2 regions of the Streptomyces sp. NPDC001513 genome follow, and region 2 is predicted to be linked to the other one. Evidence: riboswitches for the same ligand, from Rfam matches in the RefSeq annotation. Region 2 holds a riboswitch; the other holds the start of a gene.
What was found. A riboswitch is a leader RNA that binds a small molecule or an ion and turns the genes downstream of it on or off. The one in region 2 is predicted to bind glycine.
Positions count from the first base shown of each region.

Region 1: linked by a shared signal. The riboswitch ahead of gcvT (glycine cleavage system aminomethyltransferase GcvT) and the one ahead of gcvP (aminomethyl-transferring glycine dehydrogenase) in region 2 are both predicted to bind glycine.

Region 1 is NZ_JBIAVU010000008.1:279,101-288,715, reverse strand. Features, by position in the region: gene glyA (serine hydroxymethyltransferase) at 1-1,012, opposite strand, end outside; gene gcvH (glycine cleavage system protein GcvH) at 1,028-1,408, opposite strand; gene gcvT (glycine cleavage system aminomethyltransferase GcvT) at 1,521-2,636, opposite strand; glycine riboswitch at 2,777-2,880, opposite strand; gene ACFYZ4_RS19850 (AAA family ATPase) at 3,087-3,755, shown strand; gene ACFYZ4_RS19845 (enhanced serine sensitivity protein SseB) at 3,879-4,613, shown strand; gene ACFYZ4_RS19840 (enhanced serine sensitivity protein SseB C-terminal domain-containing protein) at 4,670-5,410, shown strand; gene ACFYZ4_RS19835 (ABC transporter permease) at 5,875-6,873, shown strand; gene ACFYZ4_RS19830 (ABC transporter substrate-binding protein) at 7,005-8,705, shown strand; gene ACFYZ4_RS19825 (ABC transporter permease) at 8,847-9,615, shown strand, end outside.
Region 2 is NZ_JBIAVU010000028.1:8,428-18,042, reverse strand. Features, by position in the region: gene ACFYZ4_RS39440 (type II CAAX endopeptidase family protein) at 1-626, opposite strand, end outside; gene ACFYZ4_RS39435 (glutamate--cysteine ligase) at 762-2,294, opposite strand; gene ACFYZ4_RS39430 (hypothetical protein) at 2,788-3,408, shown strand; gene ACFYZ4_RS39425 (DUF5999 family protein) at 3,670-3,858, shown strand; gene gcvP (aminomethyl-transferring glycine dehydrogenase) at 3,996-6,881, opposite strand; glycine riboswitch at 7,078-7,176, opposite strand; gene ACFYZ4_RS39415 (PRC-barrel domain-containing protein) at 7,289-7,654, shown strand; gene ACFYZ4_RS39410 (DNA polymerase IV) at 7,707-9,173, opposite strand; gene ACFYZ4_RS39405 (MerR family transcriptional regulator) at 9,218-9,615, opposite strand, start outside.

The sequences.
Region 1 (9,615 bases), on a different contig from region 2:
GGTCCTCGGCCTGCTGACCGTCGAGCTCGGAGTTGCGCAGGTCGACCAGGACCAGGTGCACGTCGGTGCCGCCGGTGAGGACGTCCACGCCCACGGCCTTGACGTCGTCCTGGACCAGGCGGGCGGCGAGGATCTTCGCGCCCTCCAGGGTGCGCTCCTGGCGCTCCTTGAACTCGGGCGAGGCCGCCACGAGGAAGGAGACCGCCTTGGCCGCGATCACGTGCTCCAGCGGGCCGCCCTGCTGACCGGGGAAGACCGCGGAGTTGATCTTCTTGGCCAGCTCCTGCGTCGACAGGATGACACCGCCGCGCGGACCGCCGAGGGTCTTGTGCGTGGTGGTGGTGACCACGTGGGCGTGCGGCACCGGGTTCGGGTGCAGGCCCGCGGCGACCAGGCCGGCGAAGTGCGCCATGTCGACCATCAGGTACGCGCCGACCTCGTCCGCGATGCGGCGGAAGGCGGCGAAGTCCAGCTGGCGCGGGTACGCGGACCAGCCGGCGACGATCAGCTGCGGCTTGGACTCCTTGGCGAGGCGCTCGACCTCGGCCATGTCCACCTCGCCGGTCTCGTCGACGTGGTACGGGACCACGTTGTAGAGCTTGCCGGAGAAGTTGATCTTCATGCCGTGGGTCAGGTGACCGCCGTGGGCCAGGTTCAGGCCCATGATCGTGTCGCCCGGCTTCAGCAGCGCGAACATCGCGGCGGCGTTCGCCTGCGCACCCGAGTGCGGCTGGACGTTCGCGGCCTCGGCGCCGAACAGCGCCTTGATGCGGTCGATCGCGATCTGCTCGACCACGTCGACGTGCTCGCAGCCGCCGTAGTAACGGCGGCCCGGGTAGCCCTCGGCGTACTTGTTGGTCAGGACCGAACCCTGGGCCTCCATGACGGCGACCGGAGCGAAGTTCTCCGACGCGATCATTTCCAGGGTGGACTGCTGGCGCACGAGCTCGGCGTCGACGGCGGCGGCGACGTCCGGGTCGAGCTCGTGGAGAGGGGTGTTCAGTACAGACATCAGGGTCCCCTGGGGTCAGTTACCGGCGGTGAGCTGGGCGTACTCCTCGAAGGACAGGGTGTCCTTCGGCTCCTCCGAGAGGCGCACCTTGAAGAGCCAGCCACCCTCGAACGGGGCGGTGTTCACGAGCGCCGGGTCGTCCACGACGTCCTGGTTGAACTCGACGATCTCGCCGGAGACGGGGGAGTACAGGTCGCTGACCGACTTCGTCGACTCCAGCTCGCCGCAGGTCTCGCCCTCGGTCACGGTCTCGCCGACCGCGGGGAGCTGGGCGTAGACGACGTCACCGAGCGCGTTGGCCGCGAACTCGGTGATGCCGACCGTCGCGACGCCGTCCACGGCGTCCGACAGCCACTCGTGCTCCTTGGTGTAACGCAGCTTCTCGGGGTTGCTCATGACCTGATTCTCCTGGATGCGGGGGAGTGGATACGAACGGTGGTCTCGGGTACTGAGACGCTGCCGGACGGGGTTCCCGTACGGCTCGTGCACGGCTGGACCGTGTGCGGAACTACTTCTGCCGCTTGTAGAACGGCAGCGCCACGACCTCGTACGGCTCATGCGTACCGCGAATGTCGACGCCGACGCCGGAGGTGCCGGGCGCGGCGTGCGCCGCGTCCACGTACGCCATCGCGAGCGGCTTGCCCAGCGTCGGGGACGGGGCGCCCGAGGTGACCTCGCCGACGACCTGACCGTCGGCGACGACCGGGAAACCGGCGCGCGGGACGCGGCGGCCCTCGGCGATCAGACCGACCAGCTTGCGCGGCGGGTTCGTGGCGGCGCGCTCGGCGGCGGCCTCCAGCGCGGCGCGGCCGACGAAGTCCCCCTCCTTCTCGAACTTCACGACCCGGCCCAGCCCCGCGTCGAACGGGGTGAGGGAGGTGGTCAGCTCGTGCCCGTACAGCGGCATGCCCGCTTCCAGGCGCAGGGTGTCGCGGCAGGACAGACCGGCCGGCACCAGGCCGACGCCCTCGCCCGCCTTGGTCAGCGCCTGCCACAGCTCCACGGCGTGCTCGGGGGCGACGAACAGCTCGAAGCCGTCCTCGCCGGTGTAGCCCGTACGCGCGATCAGCGCGGGCACGCCCGCGACGGTGCCCGGCAGACCGGCGTAGTACTTGAGGCCGTCCAGGTCGGCGTCCGTGAGGGACTTCAGGATGCCGGGGGACTCCGGGCCCTGCACCGCCAGCAGCGCGTACGCGTCGCGGTCGTCACGGACCTCGGTGTCGAAGCCGGCGGCACGCTCGGTCAGGGCGTCGAGGACGACCTGGGCGTTGGAGGCGTTGGCGACGACCATGAACTCGGTCTCGCCGAGGCGGTAGACGATCAGGTCGTCGACGATCCCGCCGTCCTCCTGACAGATGTGTGTGTAGCGGGCGCGGCCGACGCCGACGGTGGAGATGTTGCCGACCAGCGCGTAGTCGAGGGCCTTGACGGCCTCCGGGCCGGTCAGCGTGATCTCGCCCATGTGCGACAGGTCGAAGAGACCGGCCTTGGTGCGTACGGCGTTGTGTTCGTCGCGCTCGCTGGCGTACCGCAGCGGCATGTCCCAGCCCGCGAAGTCGGTCATGGTCGCACCGAGCGAGCGGTGCAGCGCATCGAGGGCGGTCAGACGGGGGGCAGTGCTCATGGGTGTGGCTCCCAAGTCCCAGGGCATGACATGACGAGGAGGGTCCTCCCCATCTGTCATCGGAACCTGAGAGGTTCGCCGAGAGTTCCTCGGCTTGCACCTTGGGTGGAGCTGTCGAACAGCTCGCTTTTCAGATCTGCCTCATCCACGCGGTACGGGGCCTGAGAGATTCAAGGGAGGATCTTGCTCCTTCGGCGCCCGCGCACGGCCTTGCGGCGTGCCGGGACTCTCCCGCGCGGATTCAAGCGGCCGGTATGCAGTTGGTCCAGATGGCGCACATCATTGCACGCCATGCCCGTGATCGGGCGGAGGGGTCCGAAAGTTCGTACGGTACCCCGAGAGGACGGACCGGAACCGGGGATGCCGGATTACCGTCTCTTTACACTCAGTGGGCAAGGGTCCTGGTGACCCGATTCGGGGGAGGCGAACACTGTGCGGAGATTCGGAGTGGTGACGACGACGGGAACCGTGGACGCGGTGCCGGCGCAGCGCGGGGCGCGCGGACGGGACCACGAGCGCGAGCATGCCGCGGACACCGGCATCGGCTCCGTACGCGACCTGCGCGGACCCGAGGTGCGCGGCCCGCAGCGGCTCGCCTTCGCGGACGGCGACATCGTCGTGGTGTCCGGCCTGCCCGGCGGCGGCAAGAGCACCCTGATCAAGCGGGCGGCGGCCGAGGGCGGCGCCGTCGACTCCCAGGACACCCGTGAGCGCTGGGAACGGCGGATGCCGCCGGCCCTGCCGTACGCGGTGTACCGGCCGCTCGTGCGCGCCGCGCACTACTGGGGGCTGTGGCGGCTCCTGCGCTCCGGAGCCTCCGTGGTCGTCCACGACTGCGGCACCCAGAGCTGGGTGCGGGGGCTGCTCGCGGCGGCCGCGCGGCGCCGGGGGCGGGCGCTGCACCTGCTCCTCCTCGACAGCAGCCCCGCGGAGGCCCTCTCCGGCCAGGCCGCTCGGGGGCGGCGGGTCTCGGCCTACGCCTTCGCCCGCCACCGGGGCGCGGTGGGCCGCCTCCTGCGCGAAGCCGAAGCGGGCCGCCCCCCGCACGGCTGCGCCTCGGTCACCCTGCTGGACCGTGCCTCCGCGGCGACGGTGACCCGCATCGCGTTCCACGCCTGACCTTCCGGGGCACATCCAGCCCCTCCGGCGCTTGAGGCGCAGCGGCCGGGCCCCCGCAGCGGCGGCGCGGACGGGCCGGTACCCTGCGGGGCGACACGCGGCGGGATCACGGAGGCACGGGACATGCAGGGCAGCGGCTGGCCGGGGAATGAGCTGGAGCACGTGCTCGGGGCGGCGCTCGGGCAGCCGGACGCCGGCGGGCGGATCCTGGAGGTGCTCGGGCGCAGCCAGGTATGGGTGCCCCTGCCCGGCGGCGGCGGCCCGGATTCGGCCGACCTCACCCTGCCCACGATGGACATCGACGGCGTGGCCTACGTCCCCGTCTACAGCTCCGAGGCCCAGTTCCTCGCCTGCGTCGGCCCCGGCATGGACTTCGCCGTGGCCCCGGCCGTGGAGTTCGCCCGCGGCCTGCCCCCGCAGCTCGGCATCGCGGTCAATCCCGAGGGCGCCGTCGGCGTCCCGCTCCCGCCGCCCGCCGTCGCGGAGCTCTGCCGTACCGGCCGGACCCCGCTCGACGGCCCCTCGACCGGCGGTCGCGTCCGGCTCTACGAGCCCGACTGGCAGGAGGACCCGGTGGACTTCCTGGCCGTCGCCACCGAGGAGTTCCGGGCCACCGGCGTGGTCGCGGCCGCGCACCGCTGCCTGGCCAGCGTCGAGGGCGGGGCGCCGGAGCTGTTCATCGGTGTCCGCCTGGTGGGATGGGAACCCGAGATGCGCGAGGCCCCGATGGAGGCCCTCGGACGGGCGCTGACGCGTGTCGCGCCGCCGTGGCCCGTGCAGTTGATCCTGCTGGACGCCGCCCAGGACCCGGTCACGGACTGGATTCGTGAGCGCGTACGCCCCTTCTACCTCCCGTAGGGCCGCTTAAGCTGAGGGGCACGCGTGGACGACGGGCGGACGAAGAGGGGTACCGGGTGAGTGCGTCAGGCACGGCCGCGGCCGGGCAGGTCGAGCACATGATGCGCCAGGTGACCCCCGGGCGCTATGAGAGTTACGAGGCGCTCCTGCATGCCCTGTCCGAGGGGCGGCTCTGGATGCTGCTCTGGCAGGGGCAGCCGGGCTCCCCGGACGCCCAGTACGGCGGCATGGAGGTCGACGGCCTCGGGTACGCGCCCTGCGTCACCTCCCCGCAGGAGCTGGCCGCCAGCGGCTGGAACCGGGGCTACGAGGTGGTCACCGGGCGGGACATCGCCCGCGCGCTCTACCCGGACCGCTGGGGCCTGTGGCTCAACCCGCACGCCCCGGGCGGCGGCCTCGGCGTGCCCTGGGCCGACCTGCGCCGGATCGCCACCGGCCTGGACCGGATGCCGGCCGGCCCGCTGCGGCTCGCCGAGCCCGCCATCGAGCTCCCGCAGTTCTACGGGCTGCTGACCCAGCACGCGCACCGCACGCCCGCCGTCCGGTCGCTGCGCCGCGCCTGGGTGCAGCCCGCGCTCGGGTCCCCGTACCTCGCGGTCGGGCTCGACCTGTACGACGCCTCCGCGCCCGCGCTGGAATCCGTACGGGAGATGATGCGCCAGTCCGTCGGGGTGGTACCCGAGGGCGTTCCGGTGTGCACGGTCGCGCTGGCGGACGAGCACGACCCGGTGGCGATGTGGCTGCGCGCGCAGACCCGCCCCTTCTACGACCGCGAGGGCCAGGCTCCGGCGTACTGATCCGCCTTTTCCGCCTTTTCTGCCTTTTCCCTCGCTTCCGCATATCGAGACATCTCCCTCGAAGGCCGCACCGGACCCATCGGTGCGGCCTTCGGCATATCCGCTGAATAGACCCAAGATCCATGCACGAAAAGGCAGTTGGGACGGATGTCCGTTCCGCGCCGAACATGAGGTCTTGAACCGCTCAGGCGGGTGCACCGTTCGGATAACGGAAGTCGACACGTCACATCACGGTTGCGCATCACATCCCCGTCGGGTCTGGCGGGTGATCGAGAGACCGTTGAAGACTCCCCCCACTGAGAGGGCCCAACCAGCGGGTGCCCACTCTTCATCCGCATTTCGCGAGCAGTTCCGTAGCGACGAACCGCCGGCAACCAGCGACAACCGCGACACGATGTGAACCAAGCCGTCACAGCGGCTGGCAGGGGCCGGCCACCAGCCGGCCGAGAGGGGTCCCCACCACGATGACGGCACCTACCGAGACCAGCGGGCCCGCGGGGCTCCAGCCCGGCGCCAGCCCGGACGGGGCGAAGCAAGGGGCGATTGAGGGTCGTTCGCTCGGCCGGATCGCATGGACCCGCCTCAAGCGGGACCGGGTCGCGATGGCCGGCGGGATCGTCGTCCTCCTCCTGGTCGTGCTGGCCGTTCTCTCGCAGCCGATCCAGGCGATCTTCGGCCTCGATCCCGACGCCCTCCACCAGGACCTGATCGACCCGTCGCTCGCGACCCCCATCGGCCCCTTCGGCGGCATCAGCTGGTCCCACCCGCTGGGCGTGGAACCGAAGTTCGGCCGTGACATCGCCACCCGCATCCTGGAGGGCTCCTGGGTGTCGCTGCTCGTGGCCTTCGGTTCGACGCTGCTGTCCGTGGTCATCGGCTCGGTGCTGGGCGTCGTCGCCGGTTACTACGGAGGCTGGGCCGACACCGTCATCAGCCGGATGATGGACACCTTCCTCGCCTTCCCGCTGCTGCTGTTCGCGATCTCCATCTCGGCCGCGCTGCAGGGCGGTGCCTTCGGGCTGGAGGGTCTGCCGCTCCACATCAGCGTGCTGGTGTTCGTGATCGGCTTCTTCGGCTGGCCGTACATCGGACGCATCGTCCGCGGCCAGACGCTGTCCCTGCGCGAGCGGGAGTTCGTCGACGCGGCACGCTCCCTGGGAGCGCGCGGCCCGTTCATCGTCTTCAGGGAGCTGCTCCCGAACCTGGTGGCGCCGATCCTCGTCTACGCGACCCTGCTGATCCCCACCAACATCCTTTTCGAGGCGTCCCTGAGCTTCCTGGGCGTCGGTATCCAGCCCCCGCAGGCTTCCTGGGGCGGAATGCTGAGCGAGGCCGTCAGGTACTACAAGGTCGACCCGATGTACATGGTCGTGCCGGGCCTGGCGATCTTCATCACCGTGCTCGCCTTCAACCTGCTCGGCGACGGCCTGCGGGACGCCCTGGACCCCAAGAGCCGCCGCTGAACCGTTTCCTCGGGCGCGGCCGGGCCACCGCCCACCCCATCACCACTCCACTCTGAATCAGGGGGCTTAACTCCACCATGAAAAGCAGGTCGAGATCAGCTGCGGTGCTCGTGGCCGCCATCAGCATCGCCATGGGCGCCTCCGCGTGCAGCGGCGGGGACAAGACGGGCGAGGGCGACGGCAAGGGTTCCGCCGCTGCCAACGCAGCCGTCACGGGTGTCGTCAACGCCTCGGACAAGAAGGGCGGGACGCTCGTCTACGAGGCGTCCGACACGCCCGACTCGTTCGACCCGGGCAACACGTACTACGGCTTCGTCTTCAACTTCAGCCGCCTGTACGCGCGTCCGCTGACCACCTTCGCCCCCGCCCCGGGCGCCGAGGGCAACAAGGTCGTGCCGGACCTCGCCGAGTCCCTGGGTGTCGCGAGCGACGGCGGTGCCACCTGGACGTACAAGCTCCGCAAGGGCGTGAAGTACAGCGACGGCGCCGAGGTCACCTCGAAGGACGTCAAGTACGCTGTCGAGCGGAGCAACTTCGCCCGCGACGTCCACTCCAACGGCCCGAGCTACCTGGCCCAGTACCTCAAGGACAACGAGCCGAAGTACGAAGGCCCGTACAAGGACAAGAGCGACGAGGGTCTGAAGTCCATCGAGACCCCGGACGACCACACCATCGTCTTCAAGCTCAAGCAGCCCTTCGCGGAGTTCGACTACCTCCTCGCCAACCCGCAGTCGGCCCCGGTGCCGAAGGCCAAGGACGACGGCGCGGACTACGTCAAGCACATCGTCTCCTCCGGCTCCTACATGTTCGAGAGCTACGAGCAGGACAAGCAGGCCGTCCTGGTCCGCAACCCCAACTGGGACGCCGGCAACGACCCGCTCCGCAAGCAGCTGCCGGACAAGATCGTCGTCAAGCTGAAGGTCAACCAGGAGACGATCGACTCCAACCTGAAGGCCGGCAACTCCCACATCGACATCGTGGGCAACGGCGTCGCCCAGCAGACCCAGTCGGAGCTGCTGAGCTCGAAGGACCCGAACACCGACAACGCGCAGGGCGGTCGCCTGGTCTACATGGCGATCAACACCAAGGTGGCGCCCTTCGACAAGCCGGAGTGCCGCAAGGCCGTCCAGTACGCGGTGGACAAGGTCTCGGTGCAGACCGCCTTCGGCGGACCGGTCCGCGGCGCCATCGCCAGCACGGTGCTGCCGACGGACATCCCGGGCCACGTGGACTTCGACACCTACAAGACCCCGGACAACAAGGGCGACGAGGCCAAGTCCAAGGAACTGCTGACCGCCTGCGGCCAGCCGAACGGCTTCGAGACCACCATCACGGCCCGCAACGACCGTGCCGGTGAGGTCGACATGGCCACCGCGATCCAGGCCTCGCTGAAGAAGGTCGGGATCAACGTCAAGATCCAGCAGTACCCGGCCGGCAAGTACTTCAGTGACTACGCGGGTGTCCCGAAGTTCACCGAGGACAACAAGATCGGCCTCATGATGATGCAGTGGGGTGCCGACTGGCCGACCGGCTTCGGTTTCCTCCAGCAGGTCGTCCACGGTGGTGCGATCGGCAAGACCGGTAACACCAACCTGTCGCAGCTGAACAGCACCGAGATCAACGGCATGCTCGACAGCAACATCGCCAACACCGACCCCGCCGCGCGCGAGAAGGTCTACGGCGACATCGACAAGAAGGTCATGGACGAGGCGGTCATCGTGCCGCTGACCTACTTCAAGGTGCTGCACTACCGCTCGCCGAAGATCACCAACGCGGTGTCGAACCCGGCCTGGAGCGGCCAGTACGACTACCTCAACGTCGGCCTGAAGTAAGTCCCAACCCCGTAAGGCCCGACCTTTCAGCCCGATCTGCCAGAACCGTGGAAGGCAGGTGAAGGCAGCAGTGCACGCCGGCTCGTGCGGCTCCCCCGACCGGGGGGCCGTACGGGCCGGCGGACGCCGAAGCCGACCCTCGTGTTTGTGTACATCGTCCGGCGGATGATCGCCGCGGTGGCCCTGCTGCTCGTCGTCAGCGCGATCACCTTTGCGATTTTCTTCCTGCTGCCCAGGCTGGCCGGCGGCACCGTCGACTCGCTCGCCACTCAGTACATCGGCAAGAACCCGTCACCGGAGTCGATCGCCGCGGTCAAGCAGAACCTCGGCCTCGACCAGCCCCTGCACCACCAGTTCTGGGAGTTCCTGAAGGGGATATTCGTCGGCCGCGAGTTCAACTTCGGCCCGCAGCCCTCGCAGTGCCACGCGCCCTGCCTCGGCTACTCCTTCAAGGACCACGTCGAGGTCTGGCCCCAGATGCTGGAGCGCCTGCCGGTCACGGCCTCCCTCGCCTTCGGCGCGGCCGTCGTCTGGCTGGTCACCGGCGTGACCACCGGCGTCATCTCCGCCCTGCGCCCCGGCTCGCTCTTCGACCGCGTGGCCATGGGCGTGGCGCTCGCCGGCGTCTCGCTGCCCATGTTCTTCACCGGCGTCCTGTCGCTGGCGCTGTTCGTCTTCAACTGGCCGATCTTCACCAACGTGTACGTCGACTTCTCCGACGACCCGGCCGGCTGGTTCCAGGCGCTCGTCCTGCCCTGGTGCACCCTCGCCTTCCTCTACTCGGCGCTCTACGCCCGCCTCACCCGGGCCGGGATGCTGGAGACGATGAGCGAGGACTACATCCGTACGGCCCGCGCCAAGGGCCTGCGCGAGCGCGTCGTGGTCACCCGGCACGGACTGAGGTCCGCGC
Region 2 (9,615 bases):
TAGAGGTGGTAGGAGCCGCGCAGGGCCGAGCTGGCCAGCAGCGCGGCCGTCGGCGACCAGCCGAGCTGGTCGAGCCGGCGCAGCAGGTAGGCCAGCACGATGACCTCCTCCACCACGGCGTTCTGCAGCGCGGAGAGGATCAGTACGGGGAACTTCCACCACACGTCCGGCAGCGCCTCGGGCACCACCGTGAGGTTGAATCCGGCGGCCCGCGCCCCCAGGTAGAAGGCGAGCCCCGCACTCCCGATCCCCGCGGCGACGAGAGCGCCCCGGGCCAGGTCGCCCAGGGGTCGGGTGCGGTCGAAGCCCAGTACCCGCAGTCCGGGGGCGCCCTCGCGGGTCAGCAGGTGCGCCACCAGCAGGACGGGGACCAGCGCGCTCGCGATGCCGAACAGCTGCCACGCCAGGTCGAGCCAGGGCCGGCCCGGGGCGTACGAGCCGTTGAGGGTGGCGGCCTGGTCCTTCAGCCCGCCCGGCTTGGTGAGCGAGCCGATGAAGCTGATCAGCGCCGAGACCCCGCTCGCCCCCAGCGACAGCGCGAGGACGAGCAGCGTCTCGTTGCGCAGGAGAGCCCGCCGCCCGTCCTCGCCCAGCTCCACGAACACCGGCTCCGGATCCGTCCGCACGCCCGACTCCCGTCCTGCCATCCCGTTGCGACCACCCCATACTGCCTCCTCGGGAGACCGGGAGGATCACGGCGGGGGGACTACGGGATCATCGGCATCGGCGGGACGGCCGGACGGCTCCGGTCACGCGCCCGCTCAGCGGGCCTGCGGCACCGCGGGGGTCACCTCCTCCCCCGGCCCCACGGGCCAGGTGTGCACGGGGTCGCCCTTGTGCATCAGCTCGCTGTACCTGCGGGTGGTCGCGGCCAGCGCCTCGTCCCGCTCCAGCCCGGCCGCCAGCGCCCGGTGGTAGGTGTCCACCTGCCAGGTCGCCCCGTTCACCCGCCGCCGGCAGCGCTCCTCGATGATGCCGAGGTAGTGGTCCCGGTCCGCGGGCTCGATGCCCCACGCGTCCAGCCCCGCCGCCGCCATCGGCAGCAGCTCGTCCAGGACCAGCCGTACGGCGGGCACGCTCGCCAGCCCCCCGGCCCGGCCCCGGCGGGGCCACCGCAGCCGCGCGTCGATCCCGTACCGGCAGGCCGCGTCGAAGTTCGCCTCCGCCTCGGCGAAGGGCAGCCGGGTCCACACCGGGCGCTGCTCGTCCGCGAGGGTGCGCACCAGCCCGTAGTAAAAGGCGGCGTTGGCGACGACGTCGGCGACCGTCGGGCCGGCCGGCAGCACCCGGTTCTCCACCCGCAGGTGCGGCACCCCGTCGGCGACCCCGTACACGGGCCGGTTCCACCGGTAGACGGTCCCGTTGTGCAGGACCAGTTCCTGCAGCCCCGGCACCCCGCCCTCGGCGAGCACCCGCAGCGGTTCCTCCTCGTCGCATATCGGCAGCAGGGCGGGGAAGTAGCGGACGTTCTCGGCGAAGAGCTCGTACGCCGAGTCCACCCACCGCTCCCCGAACCAGGTGCGCGGCCGTACTCCCTGCGCCTGGAGTTCGGGCGGCCGGGTGTCGGTGGCCTGTGTGAACAGCGGCGGCCGCGACTCCCGCCACAGCTCGCGCCCGAACAGGAAGGGCGAGTTGGCGCCGACGGCTATCTGCGCGGCGGCCACGACCTGCGCCGCGTTCCACACGGCGGGGAACCGGGCCGGTGTCACCTGGAGGTGCAGTTGTACGGAGGTGCAGGCGGCCTCCGGCACGATCGACCCGGAGTTCCAGATCAGCCGCTCGACCCCGTCGATGTCGAGCGTGAAGTCCTCCCCGCGCATCATCAGGATCTGCTCGTTGAGCAGCGAGTAGCGGTCCACGGCCGACAGGTTGGCGGTGACCAGGTCGGCGCGGGAGATCGTCGGCAGAATGCCGATCATCACCACGCCGGCATCGATCTCCGCGGCCTGCCGGTGGGCATAGCCCAGACCCGCGCTGAGTTCCTCGGCGAGCTGGTCGAATACCCGTCCGCCGAGCCGGTGCGGCAGGACGTTGACCTCCAGATTGAACATTCCCAGTTCGGTCTGGAAATCAGGGCTCGCTATCCGCTCCAGCACCTGGGCATTCACCATTCTCGGCAACCCGTCGGCGCCCGCGAGATTCAGCTCGATCTCCAGTCCCATCATGTTCTTCGGGCGATCGAACCTCTTCTCCGCCAGGAGTCGCTCCAGCCCCTCCAGACACTCGTGAAGCTTCCTTCGATACCGCTGCCGATCGGACAGGTCGAATCCGCCCGCCACGACCTTCTCCCCCATCGAAGCGTCCCTCCTCGAGTGGGCCCGCCCGGGACACCCAGGCGCGCATTACGGTCGATGATGCCCCGGCAGCGTGATCCATAACGCGGTGGGGGCGTGCGTGGCGAGGAGCGCGCGCCGGTTTGGCCGAAGGGCGCTTCGGCACATTCACCTGGCAAGTCGCCTTGCGCAAATTCCGCTTCGACTTTGCGTGTTCTCCAAAACCGATGCTTTCCAGCCGAGCCCCCGTCCGGTAACCTCCGAGGTCAGCGCGACACGTTCGCGCACATCCGGCATGAATGCCATGTCAGCGAGACCGGTAAGCGCCTTGTCGGCAATAGGCGGGACAGCTAGCCGAAACACTGCGTGAACACATGTCGTATAAACTCCGCAAACGAGGCAGAGAGTTGGCGCGCGGCCATTGCCCCTCGGCCCCCCTCTGGCCCCAGAATGCGACAGCGCCGTCCGCACCTGCCCCCGTTCCACAGGTCTCCCAAGTGAGAGGCGACCCACCATGCCGCTGCATGTCCCTCCGGCTCCCGCGCCCGCCCTGCGCAGCGTCCTCGCGGCACTCGGTTCTCCCACCGCCGTCCACGAGGCGCACACCCCGTCCCTGCGCGCGATCCAGGGGCCACTGACCGCCGAACTCCCCCTCCCGGTGCACGTCCTCGACCGGCTGGGCATGTCCACCCTCGCGGCCGGCGGCAGGCCGCCCCGCACGCGGCTCACCGGCTGGCGGTTCCTGATCCGCAGCGGGGACCGTCACGTCGCGGCGGCCGACACCCGCCTGACCCCCGACGGCTGGGTCTTCTCCCATTTCTTCGAGGGGCCCTACGTCGCCGCCACCGAACGCGCCCTGCGCCAGGCGGAGTCCCTCGGTACGAGCTACCAGCCGCGGCTGCTGTCCGTACCGGAGCTCTACATGCTGACCCTGTGGCTGCACGGGGCGGTGGGGGCCGACGCCGCCGCCGGGCTGCCCGCCGGCGAGGACCTGCTGGTGCCGCTGGCTCCGGCCCCGCCCGGCATCGCCCCGTTCCGTCCGCATCCCGTCTCCGAGCTGCTGCCCGTGCTCACCCACCGGCTGACGCCCGCCACGGCGCCCGTCCCTCCGTCGCTGGCCGCACCCGCCGCCTGACCCGAGTAGCCCATTCGGCCTAGTCCGCTCGGGCCACTTGCGAACCATCCGAAATGACAGGGGAGTTGGCCTGAACCGCCCGCACGAGTGATGCGTCATCAATCTGTGAGGACAGCTGCCGGGAAATACCTGCGAAGCGGCTGTCATGGGGGAACACTGATGACACGCTCCCCGCGGGTGCGGGGATGACCCAGGGGGACGGCCATGAACCACGTATCGAGCCGTAGCACGCAGACCACACCGCAGCGAAAGAACGCATCCATGTGCCAGCACCAGCCAGCCTGCCCGTCAGCCGAATCCGCCGACCGGGAGGCCGCGCGCCCGGTGGCCAACCACCCGGAGCAGGGCTGGAGCCTGCTGTGCAATGGCGTCCTGCTCTTCGAGGACACCGGTGAGCTGCTGCCGGACGGCCAGATCATCGCCCCGCACCGCCCGCTCGCGGCGGCGTAGGCGCTGAGGACGGCCCGGCGGACGCACGCGACGCGGAAGGGGCCGGCCCGGGAGACTTCCCGGACCGGCCCCTTCTTCATGTCGCGTTCTTCATGTCACCGCACATGTCACCGCGCATGTCACCGCACCGCTCGGTGTCAGTGGTCGTACTCGTCCAGCGGCGGGCAGGAGCACACCAGGTTGCGGTCGCCGAAGGCACCGTCGATGCGGCGCACCGGCGGCCAGTACTTCTCGGCGGCCGTGACCCCGCCCGGGAAGACGGCCTCGTCGCGGGTGTACGCGTGGTTCCAGTCGCCGCCCAGCGCCGCCGCGGTGTGCGGGGAGTTGGCCAGCGGGTTGTCGTCCGCCGGCCACTCGCCGCCCGCGACCCGCTCGATCTCGCCGCGGATGGCGATCATCGCGTCGCAGAAGCGGTCGATCTCGGCGAGGTCCTCGGACTCCGTCGGCTCGATCATCAGCGTGCCGGCGACCGGGAAGGACATCGTCGGGGCGTGGAAGCCGTAGTCGATCAGACGCTTGGCGATGTCGTCCACGCTCACGCCCGTGGACTTCGACAGCGGGCGCAGGTCGATGATGCACTCGTGCGCGACCAGGTTGCCCGGGCCGGTGTAGAGCACCGGGTAGTGCGGCTCCAGGCGCTTGGCGATGTAGTTGGCGCCGAGCACCGCCACCTGGGTGGCGCGCTTGAGGCCTTCGCCGCCCATCAGGCGCACGTACGACCAGGAGATCGGCAGGATGCCCGCCGAGCCCCACGGGGCGGCCGAGATCGGGCCGACGCCCGTCTCCGGGCCCGCGGTCGGCTGGAGCGGGTGGTTCGGCAGGTACGGGGCCAGGTGCGCCCGGACACCGACCGGGCCGACGCCCGGGCCGCCGCCGCCGTGCGGGATGCAGAAGGTCTTGTGCAGGTTCAGGTGCGAGACGTCGCCGCCGAAGTGGCCCGGCTTGGCGAGGCCCACCAGGGCGTTCAGGTTGGCGCCGTCGACGTAGACCTGGCCGCCGGCCTCGTGGACCTGGGCGCAGATGTCGGCGACGTGCTCCTCGAACACACCGTGCGTGGACGGGTACGTGATCATCAGCACGGCGAGCTCGTCGCGGTACTGCTCGATCTTGGCGCGCAGGTCGGCCGCGTCCACCTCGCCGTCGTCGGCGGTCTTGACGACGACGACCTTCATGCCGGCCATCACGGCGCTGGCGGCGTTGGTGCCGTGCGCGGAGGACGGGATGAGGCAGATGGTGCGCTGCTCGTCGCCGTTCGCGCGGTGGTAGGCGCGGACGGCCAGCAGGCCGGCGAGCTCACCCTGGGAGCCGGCGTTGGGCTGGATGGACACCTTGTCGTAGCCGGTGACCTCGCAGAGACGTTCCTCCAGCTCGGTGATGAGCGTGAGGTAACCCTCGGCCTGCTCCACCGGGGCGAAGGGGTGCAGCTGGCCGAATTCGGGCCAGGTGACCGGCTCCATCTCGGTGGTCGCGTTGAGCTTCATGGTGCAGGAGCCCAGCGGGATCATGCCGCGGTCCAGCGCGTAGTCCTTGTCCGAGAGCTTGCGCAGGTAGCGCAGCATCGCGGTCTCGGAGCGGTGCTGGTGGAAGACCGGGTGCGTCAGGTAGTCGTCCGTGCGCAGCAGGCCCTCGGGCAGGGTGTCCGCCGCGGTCGCGTCGAGCGCCTCGATCTCGGCGGTGACGCCGAATGCGGCCCAGACGGCCTCGACGTCGGCGCGCAGGGTGGTCTCGTCGCAGGCGACGGAGACGTGGTCGGCGTCGACCAGGTACAGGTTGACGCCGCCCTCGCGGGCGGCGGCGACGACCTCGGCCGCGCGGCCCGGAACGCGGGCGGTGACCGTGTCGAAGTACGAGCCGTGCACGATCTCGACCCCGCCGGCCGTCAGGCCCGCGGCGAGCAGGGCGGCGTAGCGGTGGGTCCGGCGGGCGATCGTCCGCAGACCGTCCGGGCCGTGGTAGACGGCGTACATGGCGGCCATCACGGCGAGCAGCACCTGGGCGGTACAGATGTTGCTGGTGGCCTTCTCGCGGCGGATGTGCTGCTCGCGGGTCTGCAGCGCCAGGCGGTACGCCTTGTTGCCGTCCGCGTCCACGGAGACGCCGACCAGGCGGCCGGGCAGCGAACGCGCGTGCTTGTCCTGGACGGCCATGTAACCGGCGTGCGGTCCGCCGAAGCCCATCGGGACGCCGAAGCGCTGGGTGGTGCCGACGGCGATGTCCGCGCCGAGCGCGCCCGGGGAGGTCAGCAGGGTCAGCGCGAGCAGGTCGGCGGAGACGGCGACGATGGCGCCGAGCTCGTGCGCCTGGTCGATGACCGGCTTGATGTCCCGCACGGCACCGGAGGCGCCCGGGTACTGGACGAGGACGCCGTAGACGCCGCGCTCGGCGATCTCGGCCGGGATGCCGGCGGACAGGTCGGCGACGACGACCTCGATGCCGATCGGCTCGGCTCGGGTCTCGATGACGGCGATGGTCTGCGGCAGCGCGTCGGCGTCCACGAGGAAGATGTTCCCCTTGGCCTTGCCCACGCGGCGGGCCAGCGTCATGGCCTCGGCGGCCGCGGTGCCCTCGTCGAGCAGCGAGGCGCCCGAGGTCGGCAGCCCCGTGAGGTCGGCGACGACCGTCTGGAAGTTCAGGAGGGCTTCGAGGCGGCCCTGGGAGATCTCCGGCTGGTACGGGGTGTACGCCGTGTACCAGGCCGGGTTCTCCATGACGTTGCGGAGGATGACCGGCGGGGTGAAGGTCCCGTAGTAGCCGAGACCGATCATGGAGGAGAGGACCTGGTTGCGGTCGGCGAGCGAGCGCAGCTCGGCGAGCACCTCGGCCTCGGTCAGCGCCTCGGGCAGGTCGAGCGCCTCGGCGGTCTTGATCACATCCGGGACCGCGGCGGCGGTCAGTTCGTCCAGGGAGCCGTAGCCCACATGGGCGAGCATCTTCGCCTGCGCCTCGGCATCCGGGCCGATGTGGCGCTGTTCGAAGGGGATGCCTCGCTCCAGCTGGGAGAGCGGAATGCGGTTGGCGGTCATGTTGGGAGGCCTCCTGGTCGTATGACCTGCGAGGGGCACCACGGCGCGGGCACCCGGACGGCCTCCCCCTCTGTCATCTGCACCTGAGAGTTTCACCGGAGTCAGGGGGGTCGCCCTTGCGCTCCGGCTTTCACCGTCGGTGAGGAGAGGGACCGGCACTGCGCGCCCGGTACCCGCTCCTGCTTTCCAGAGTGGCCTCGTCCGTGCGGTACGTATGCCTGAGAGATTCCGGGGAGGATTTGCTCCTTCGGCGCCTCCGTCTCGTTCACTCGGAGGACTCTCCCGCACAGGGTCGACAGCCATCACCCAGCCTACCAGCGAGGTTCTGGGCCCTCCCCGAGTGGCCTCCGCTGCCGTTATGCACTTCTGTAGTCATTACGGAGGAGTTGCGACCATTTGGAGGGACCGTGCAGACCGACATCGATCCGCGCAGCCTGATCGGCCGCAAGGCGTTCGACCGCAATGGCACCAAGATCGGCACGATCGACGAGGTCTACCTCGACGATGCCACCGGCGTCCCGGAATGGGCGGCCGTCCGTACGGGCCTGTTCAGCCGGGACGCCTTCGTCCCGCTGGAGCCGAGCGAGATGGTGGGCGACACCCTGCGCGTGCCCTTCGAACGCTCCCTCATCAGGGACGCCCCCGACTTCGGCGTCGGCCGCCACCTCTCCCCCGAACAGGAGCTGCAGCTCTACCACCACTACGGCCTGGACACGACCCTGCCCACGGAGTTCTCACGCGATTTCGGCCGCCTGGCGGGCGACGAGGGCTGAGCCCCGGGCGCACGGGCCGGGGGCGGGCCGCAGCCACCGTCGGACTTCCGGATCATGCCGGTGCGGCCGCGGCTCCCGGCTCCCCGTCCCCCACCAGCGGCAGCGGATCGGACGGCTCCAGCTCGGGGTCGTCCACCCGGAAGGTCCGCACCCGGCCGGGCTCCGACGATCCGGGCTGCTCGAACCGTACGGTCACCCGCCCGACCCCGCTGCCCTGCACCCACCCGGGCCCGTAGAGCGCGTGCCGTACGTCGCTCCCGGCCGGCCAGCGCCGCTCCGGAGCCGGCTCCGGCTCCCCGGGCGGCTGGGCGGCCGCCTGAGCCCAGGAGGCCTCCACAGCCGCCGCTGCGGTTCCGGGCTCGCCGTTCCCGCCCGCTCCGGCCGCCGGGCCCGCCCCTGCCGCCTCGCTCGCCCCGTCCGCCTCGTCCTCCCCATCCGGCTCAGCGGCGCGCGACTGCGCGAACAGGTCCTCCTGCGTGTAGTCCGCCAGCCCCGTCACCCCGACCCCCAGCAGGCGCACCCCGCCCGTGGTGTCCACGCCCTCCAGCAGCCGCGCCGCGGCCTCCCGCACCACCGCGGGATCGTCCGTGGGCCCGCGCAGCGTCTCGGACCGCGTCAGCGTGGAGAAGTCGTAGCGCCGCACCTTCAGCACGATCGTCCGCCCCGAGTGCCCCGACCCCCGCAGCCGCTGCACGCACCGGTCGGCGAGCCGCTGCACCTCGTTCCTGATCCGTACGCGGTCGTGCAGGTCCACGTCGAAGGTGTCCTCGACCGACACCGACTTCGCGTCCCGCTCCGCGACCACCGGCCGGTCGTCCAGCCCCAGCGCCATCCGGTACAGGCCGACGCCGTGCGCGCGCCCGAGCATCCGGACCAGCTCGTCCTCCCCCGCCTCGGCCAGCTCCCCGACCGTGGTGATCCCGGCACGGCGCAGGTGCTCGCCCGTGGCCGGCCCCACCCCGGGCAGGGTCCGTACCGACATCGGCGCGAGCAGCTCGCGCTCGGTCCCCGGCTCGATCAGCAGCAGCCCGGCCGGCTTGGCCTCCTCGGACGCCACCTTGGCCAGCATCTTCGACCCGGCCAGCCCCACCGACCCGCTGAGCCCCGTGGCGGCCCTGATGTCGGCCCGCAGCCGCTCCCCCGTCGTCCGGGCGGTCCGCGAGTCGAAGGCCACGCCGCCCGCCTCCAGATCCACGAAGGCCTCGTCCAGGCTGAGTGGCTCCACGAGCGGCGACAGCTCCCGCAGCAGGGCCATCACCACGTCGCTGACCTGCCGGTAGAGGCTGAAGCGCGGGATCAGGTACGCGCCGTTCGGGCAGAGCCGCCGCGCCTGCCCCATCGGCATCGCCGAGTGCACGCCGAAGCGCCTGGCCTCGTACGAAGCCGTGGCGACGACCCCGCGCGGCCCGAGCCCGCCGACGATGACGGCCTTGCCCCGCAGGCTCGGCTTCGACGCCTGCTCGACGGAGGCGTAGAAGGCGTCCATGTCCAGGTGCAGGATGGTCGGCGCGGCTCTCACGGCACCGATGCTGCCCTACGGCACTGACATTTCCCCGGCCCGGATCAGACGGCGCGGTTGCGGCGGGCGGCCAGCTCGTCCGTCGGGTTGTGCCCGACCATGGTCTCGCCGGTGTCCACGCGCTCCCCGTGCAGCTGCGACAGCGCGCTCTCGACATCGCGCCACACCACGCCCACGGCGATGCCGAAGACGCCCTGCCCGCCCTGGAGCAGGCTCACGACCTGGTCCGGGGAGGTGCACTCGTACACGGTGGCGCCGTCGCTCATCAGCGTCATCCGCTCCAGGTCCGAGAACCCGCGGTCACGCAGGTGCTGGACCGTCGTGCGGATGTTCTGCAGCGCCACCCCGGTGTCCAGGAAGCGCTTGACGATCTTGAGGACCACCACGTCGCGGAAGCTGTAGAGCCGCTGCGTGCCCGACCCGTACGCGGGCCGCACGCTGG